DNA from 2 places in the Sphaerisporangium flaviroseum genome. Region 2 is predicted to be linked to the other one. Evidence: predicted binding sites of a transcription regulator. Region 2 holds the regulator's gene; the other holds the start of a gene.

Region 1 (3,403 bases), on a different contig from region 2:
CAGTCCGGTGCGGGCCGCGGCTTCGACGGTCTGCGGTGCCTGGCGCTCGCTGGTCTCGACCAGCAGGTATCCCCCCGGCGCCAGCCACTCGGACGCCGCGGCGGTCACCCGCCGTACGACGTCGAGCCCGTCCGCGCCACCGTCGAGCGCCACCCGAGGCTCGTGTTCCCGGGCCTCCGCGGGCAACAGCCTGATGGCCTCGGTCGGGACGTACGGCGGGCTGGCGACCAGGATGCCGACGCGGCCCCGCAGCGCGGCGGGCAGCGGCTCGTAGAGGTCCCCCTCGTACACATGGGCGCCCGATCCGGCCAGGTTGCGGCGCGCGCACCGCACCGCGGCGGGGTCGATGTCGACGGCGTGCAACTCGGCCGCGACCAGGGCGGCGACCAGAGCGGCGCCCAGCGCGCCCGAGCCACAGCACAGATCCACCACGACCACGTCCGGTGACACGGCGAGAGCCCGCCCACCAGACCCGGCACCCTGGGAAACCAACGCCTCACCGCGCACGGACTGGGGAACCAGCGCCTCACCAGCGAAACGCACGGGCTCTGGAACCAGCGCCTCACCAGCGGAACCCACGGACTTGGGAACCAACGCCTCAGCAGCGAGACCCACGGACTGGGGAACCAGCGCCTCATGGGCGGAACCCGCCACCTGGGGGGTCAGCGCCCGACCGGTGGAGAGCGCGGACCGGCGGGCCAGGGTCACGGCCTGCTGGAGCAGGAACTCGGTGCGGCGGCGGGGCACGAAGACGCCGGGTTCCACGGCTATGCGCAGGCCGCAGAACTCCGCCCATCCGAGGACCTGTTCAAGCGGCAGGCCCGCGACACGCCGTTCCACCATGGCGGCGAGATCGGAAGGGGTCGATGCCGTGGAGATGAGCAACCGTGCCTCGTCCTCGGCGAAGACACAGCCGGCGGCGCGGAGCATGGTGACGATGGCGGAGGAGGAAAGCGATGAAGGGGAGACCGGCATGGGAGAGCCTTTCGGGAGCCGCTGGGCGCCCCCTGGGTCACCTGTGCCGGTTGGACCGCACGACCACCAGATGGGAGCACCCGCTTGATTCAGCGGTAATCGGTCCCACCCCCTCGGTAGATCTCTGTTGGGCAGCGCAACACTACCTGAACCACACCCGGACGCGCACGCACCCGAAGCGGCCGTCCCTCCGCCTTCACCGGACCGGCCGGCCACCGTACGGCGGCGCCGACACCGCCGCACCACCCCTCACCGCGTCGGCGCCCAATACCCAACACGCGGTGCCGACCCACAGACGCGCGATCCGCCACACCCAGCACTCCAGCGGCCGACTTCCGTGACACCCATGGTGAACTGCCGGGCACCGTGGTGACCGACCAGGGCTCGCAACCGAGCACACGAGTCAGCCACCGATGACCGCAACGAAAACCGACAAAGTCGTGACCGACCAGGGCACGCGACCAGACACACGAGTCAGCCACCGGTAGCCGCGATGAAGATGCGGGCAAGCTGGTGGTCGATCAGGGCTACGGCTTCCTCCGGAGTTCGCTGTTCGAGCAGGACGGTGGTCTGGATCCCGTCGGCGGCCGCCACCAGAAACGCGGCCTCGGCGGCGGGGTCGAGGTCGCGGGGCACCTGGCCGAGTTCCTGCCCCTGGGCGATCAGGCCGGCGACCAGGCTCTCCAGCGCATGCGGCGCGTCGCGCACGACCTTGGCCAGGGCGGGGTCGGTCAGGAAGCGGACGAAGTAGGCGACGTACACCAGGTGCCGGTTGCGCCGCTCCTCGTCCAGCGGGAGCGGTTCCAGCAACACCGCCCGCGCGATCGCGCGCATACCCGGCGCTCCAGCGCGGCGGGGTGGCGATACGGGCGGGGTGGTGTGTGTGCCCTACATGGGCAGGGCCGCCGCCGCGTCGTGATGGAAGACCATGATCAGCAGTGTGGCGATCAAGGTGGCGATCAGCAGCCAGCTCACCAGGATGATGATCGTCGACCTGCTGGGGCGGCGCCTGCCGCGGCCCGCCCGGGCGACGCGCTTTTGCTGACCGGTCTCCTTGCGCTGTACGCGCTCGTTGAACGACTCCAGCCGGGCGGCGAGTCGCGGATCCTCGTCGGTGAGGTAACTCTCGATCTGGGCAAGCATTCGCTCCTCGTCCTGCGACCAGGCCACGCCGCACCTCCCGGCAACGCAAGCGGTGTGCCGACGTTCTTCCCGGCCACAAGATCTTTAGCCGTTACAGCCCTCGGTTTTGCCGCCACTTTTGCTGGGTTGCGATCTCCATCGAAAGCCTGTTCTAATCAAGGCATGCGCTGGGACAACCTGCGCCTGACCGACACAGGCCAGGGCGCTCCCGCCGCCCCACTGTTCGCCCGTGGCGCGGTCACCAGGACTTTCGACACCCCGGAGTTCCGGGGCATGACCTTCTACGAGATCCATGCCCGTTCGATCATCAACCGCGTGCCGGCGGCCACCCGCGTCCCGTTCGAATGGACCATCAACCCCTATCGGGGATGCACGCATTCGTGCACCTATTGCTTCGCCCGCAAAACCCACGAATACCTCGACCTGGATGCCGGGCACGACTTCGACTCCAAGGTCGTGGTCAAGGTGAACGCCCCCGAGCTGGTCCGCAAGGAGCTGGCCGCGCCGCGCTGGGGCGGCCATCACATCGCCATGGGCACCAACGTCGACTGTTACCAGCGCGCCGAGGGGCGTTACCGGTTGATGCGGGGCATTCTGACCGCGCTTCGGGACGCCGGGAATCCTTTCTCGATCCTCACCAAGGGGTCCCTCATCCTGCGCGACCTCGACCTGCTGACCGAGGCGGCCGAGCGCACCGAGGTCGGCACCTCGCTGTCGATCGGCTTCCTCGACGAGGAGCTGTGGCGTTCGGTGGAGTCGGGCACGCCGCGGCCCGGCAGGCGGCTGGAGGTCTGCGCCACCCTCACCGAGCACGGCCTCGGGTGCGGCGTGCTGATGGCGCCGATCCTGCCCTACCTCACCGATTCGCCGAAGGCCCTGGAGCGCACGGTCCGGCGGATCGCCGAGGCCGGTGCCACGCACATCGTGCCGATCGTGCTCCACCTGCGCCCGGGGGCACGCGAGTGGTTCCTCGGCTGGCTGGGCCGGGAGCATCCTCGCCTGGTCCCCCGCTACCTCGAGATGTACGGCCGCGGCGCCTACGCGCCCAAGGCCTACCAGGCCCGCATCGCGCGGCAGGTCAACGAGCTTGCCGTCCAGAGCGGGGTGGGCAGGTCCTCCTCGGCCCGCGCCCGCCGCATCCGTCCGCCCGCCGCACCGGTGGCCGACGCCGGGCCCGAGCAGCTGACACTGCTCTAACCCTTAAAGACACATATGGGTGATTGACTCCGCTGTTGGGTATTTAACGCGGGTGATGCGGCGAAAATGGCGCATTGTCAGTCAATGT
Region 2 (3,403 bases):
TGGTGAGCCGGGATCTCGGCCGACCCGGTCGCCCGGATGCTCTCCTCGACGCGCTGGCCGAGCTGCGCCAGCGAATCCTCGCTGACGGGCCGGCCCTGGCACGCCCGCCGCACTCCGGCGATCACCTTGTCCCGCGAGAACGCCTCGGTCACCCCGCTGCGCTTGCTCACCATCAGCAGGACCGTCTCTTGGGTGGTGAACCGGCGCCCGCATTCGGGACAGGTGCGCCGGCGGCGGATCGCCGCGCCGTCCTCGGTCGAACGGCTGTCGATGACCCGCGTGTCTGGATGACGACAGAATGGACAATGCATGTGTCGCCTCCATTTCTCCTGGCTCCCATGAGTCACGCGGGCACCACCTCGAATGACGAGGCCCCCGAGGCCTTGACCTCAGGGAAAAGCCGCACATGTTTCCGCATTCCACGCGCTCACCGCCTGTTCCCGCCTAAAACGGGAATAGGCTCGCGCACGCACTGGGGCTGCCCTCAGCGCGGTGACGGAAACACAACTTATGGTGAACCACATCGGTGTAACTACTAGATGTTGTGGTCTAACCGTAGGAGTGCCGCCCCATGAACGCAAGTCGGAGACACCCTTGCGCGAAAACCGGCCGCCCATCAGGGGGAACGGGCCACGGGTCGGCGTGTCGCGCCGCTCGCGGCCGCCGTGCCGCCGCGAGCCCGGCCACGCGACCCCAGGCCGGCGCCCCGCGATCCAGATCGCTCGCGTGATCGACTTTCGGCCCCTCACAGGCATAAGATCGCAAAGTCGAACACGATATCGATCGAACTCCCGTACGATGTCCTTCACCGGACGGCCGAGGATATCGGAAACTCTCGAACAATTGTTTGATGACGATCTTGAACGGCGATATTGTCGCTGTGTGCGACATCAGCAATACGGACCGGGAGCCGGCCGGGCGGGCTTGGCGTGACGGAGCGCCTGACAGGCGCCCGGCGAGGAGGAGCTTATGAGCGAGCAGGAAGAGATCGGCACGGTTGTCAGCGATCTGGCGGTGCGCCGGCGTGATTCCCTTGGTCTCACCCCACGACAACGCAAGATCCTCGAGGTGATCCGCGATTCTGTGCAGCAGCGCGGTTATCCGCCCTCGATGCGCGAGATCGGCGAGGCGGTCCAGCTGACCAGCACCTCCAGTGTGTCTCACCAGTTGACCGCGCTGCAGCGTAAGGGCTATCTACGCCGCGACCCCCACCGCCCGCGCGCGCTGGAGGTCCGCCTGCCGGGCGAGCCCGCCCTCTGGGTCGACCCCGTCGCCCCCGGTGAGGACGAGCCCCTGGTCAGCCGGCCGACGGCCACGTTCGTCCCTCTCGTGGGGCGCATCGCCGCCGGTGGGCCCATCCTGGCCGAGGAGCGCGTGGAGGACGTCTTCGCCCTTCCCAAGCAACTCGTGGGTGAAGGCACGCTCTTCCTGCTCCAGGTCGCCGGTGACTCGATGATCGAGGCGGCCATCGCCGACGGCGACTGGGTCGTGGTGCGCCAGCAGCCGGTGGCCGACAACGGCGACATCGTCGCGGCCATGATCGACGGCGAGGCCACGGTGAAGACCTTCAAGCGCAAGGACGGCCACGTCTGGCTGGTCCCCCACAACGCCAACTACGACCCGATCCCCGGCGACGAGGCCACCGTCCTGGGCAAGGTCGTGGCGGTCCTTCGCAAGCTCTGACCCGCCCGACCCCGCACCTGCCCCGCCCCCGCCTGAGCGCCCACCCTGGGTGAGCGCTCGGGCGGTCGTGCTTTGGGGGGTCAGGGAACGATGTTGACCAGCTTGGGGGCTCGGACGATCACCTTGCGGGGAGCCCCGGTCAGGTGCGAGCGCACCTTCTCCGAGGCCAGCGCCAGCTCCTCCAGGTCCGCCGCGGAGATCGACGGAGCGACCTCCAGGCGGTCCCTGACCTTGCCCGCCACCTGCACGACGCAGGTGACCGAGTCCTGGACCAGCAGGGCGGGCTCGGCGACCGGCCAGCCCACCCGCGAGATCGTGGGGCCGTGCCCCAGCCGCTCCCAGCCCTCCTCCGCGACGTACGGCGCGACCAGCGACAGCATGACCGCCAGGGTCTCGGCGGCCTCGCGCACGGCCGGGTCGGCCGCCCCCGGGCCGGAGTCGATGGCCTTGCGGGCCGCGGAGGTCAGCTCCATCATGCGGGCGACGGCCACGTTGAACCGGTAGGAGTCCAGCAGCCGGGTGACCTCTTCGATGGTGCGGTGGGTGACCTTGCGCAGCTCCACGTCGCCGGTGGCGAAGTCGACGCCGGACGCCGAGGCCGCGCCGGCCTCGGTCATCACGCGGAACGCCCGGGCCAGGAACTTCTGCGAGGCGGCAGGCGAGACGTCGGCCCAGTCGATGTCGTCTTCGGGCGGGCCCGCGAAGACCATGGTCAGGCGGACGGCGTCGACACCGAACGCGTCGATCTGCTCACCCAGGTCGACGCCGTTGCCCAGCGACTTGGACATGGACTTGCCCTGGTTGATCACCTGGCCCTGGTTCAGCAGGCGCAGGAACGGCTCGGTGAAGTCGACCATGCCCATGTCGTGCAGGACCTTGGTGAAGAACCGCGCGTACAGCAGGTGCAGCACGGCGTGCTCGACGCCGCCGACGTACTGGTCGATCGGGCCCCAGCGCCTGACCTGCTCGACGTCGAACGCGCCGTTCTCGAAGCGCGGCGAGCAGTACCGCAGGAAGTACCACGAGGAGTCGACGAAGGTGTCCATGGTGTCGGTGTCGCGCTGGGCGCGGCCGCCGCACTTCGGACAGGAGACGTTGACCCACTCGGTGGCGCTGGCCAGGGGCGAGACGCCCTTGGGAGCCAGCGCCTCTCCGCGCAGGTCGGGCAGCGTCACCGGCAGCTGGTCGTCGGGGACGGGGACCTCACCGCAGTCGGGGCAGTGGATGATCGGGATCGGGGTGCCCCAGAAGCGCTGGCGGGACAGCAGCCAGTCGCGCAGCCGGTAGTTGACGGAGGCCTTGCCGGTGCCGCGCTCGCGCAGGATCTCGGTGATGCGGGTGATCGCCTCGGCCTTCGACAGGCCGTCCAGCGGCCCGGAGTTGACCAGCCGGCCCTCGCCGGCGGTCGCGGCCCCGCTCTCGCCCGGGTCGGCCAGCCCGGTGTGCACGACCACCCGCACGGGCAGGTCGAACTTCAGCGCGAAGTCCAGGTCTCGCTGGTCGTGCGCGGGCACCGCCATGATCGCGCCGTGGCCGTAGTCGGACAGCACGTAGTCGGCGGCCCAGACGGGCATGCGCTCGCCGTTGACCGGGTTGACGGCGTACCGCCCCAGGAAGACGCCGGTCTTCTCCTTGTCGGTGGCCAGCCGCTCGATGTCGCTCAGCTTGGCGACCTCGGCGCGGTAGGCCTCCAGGGCGGGCAGCTGCTCGGGCGAGCAGA

Evidence for each region. The regulator LexA, encoded in region 2, represses DNA repair genes until DNA is damaged. The targets are predictions, from matches to a motif close to TCGAACANNTGTTCGA.
Region 1: ABD810_RS39685 (Rv2578c family radical SAM protein) is a predicted target of LexA. The motif match lies at 2,257-2,272, and genes of this name have one in related genera.

Annotation. Positions count from the first base shown of each region.
Region 1 is NZ_BAAAZR010000063.1:97,481-100,883, forward strand. Features, by position in the region: gene ABD810_RS39670 (putative protein N(5)-glutamine methyltransferase) at 1-708, opposite strand, end outside; partial or broken gene ABD810_RS41270 (putative protein N(5)-glutamine methyltransferase) at 700-975, opposite strand; gene ABD810_RS39675 (TetR family transcriptional regulator C-terminal domain-containing protein) at 1,450-1,809, opposite strand; gene ABD810_RS39680 (DUF3040 domain-containing protein) at 1,864-2,145, opposite strand; gene ABD810_RS39685 (Rv2578c family radical SAM protein) at 2,281-3,315, shown strand.
Region 2 is NZ_BAAAZR010000006.1:113,233-116,635, reverse strand. Features, by position in the region: gene nrdR (transcriptional regulator NrdR) at 1-311, opposite strand, end outside; gene lexA (transcriptional repressor LexA) at 970-1,683, shown strand; gene leuS (leucine--tRNA ligase) at 1,764-3,403, opposite strand, start outside.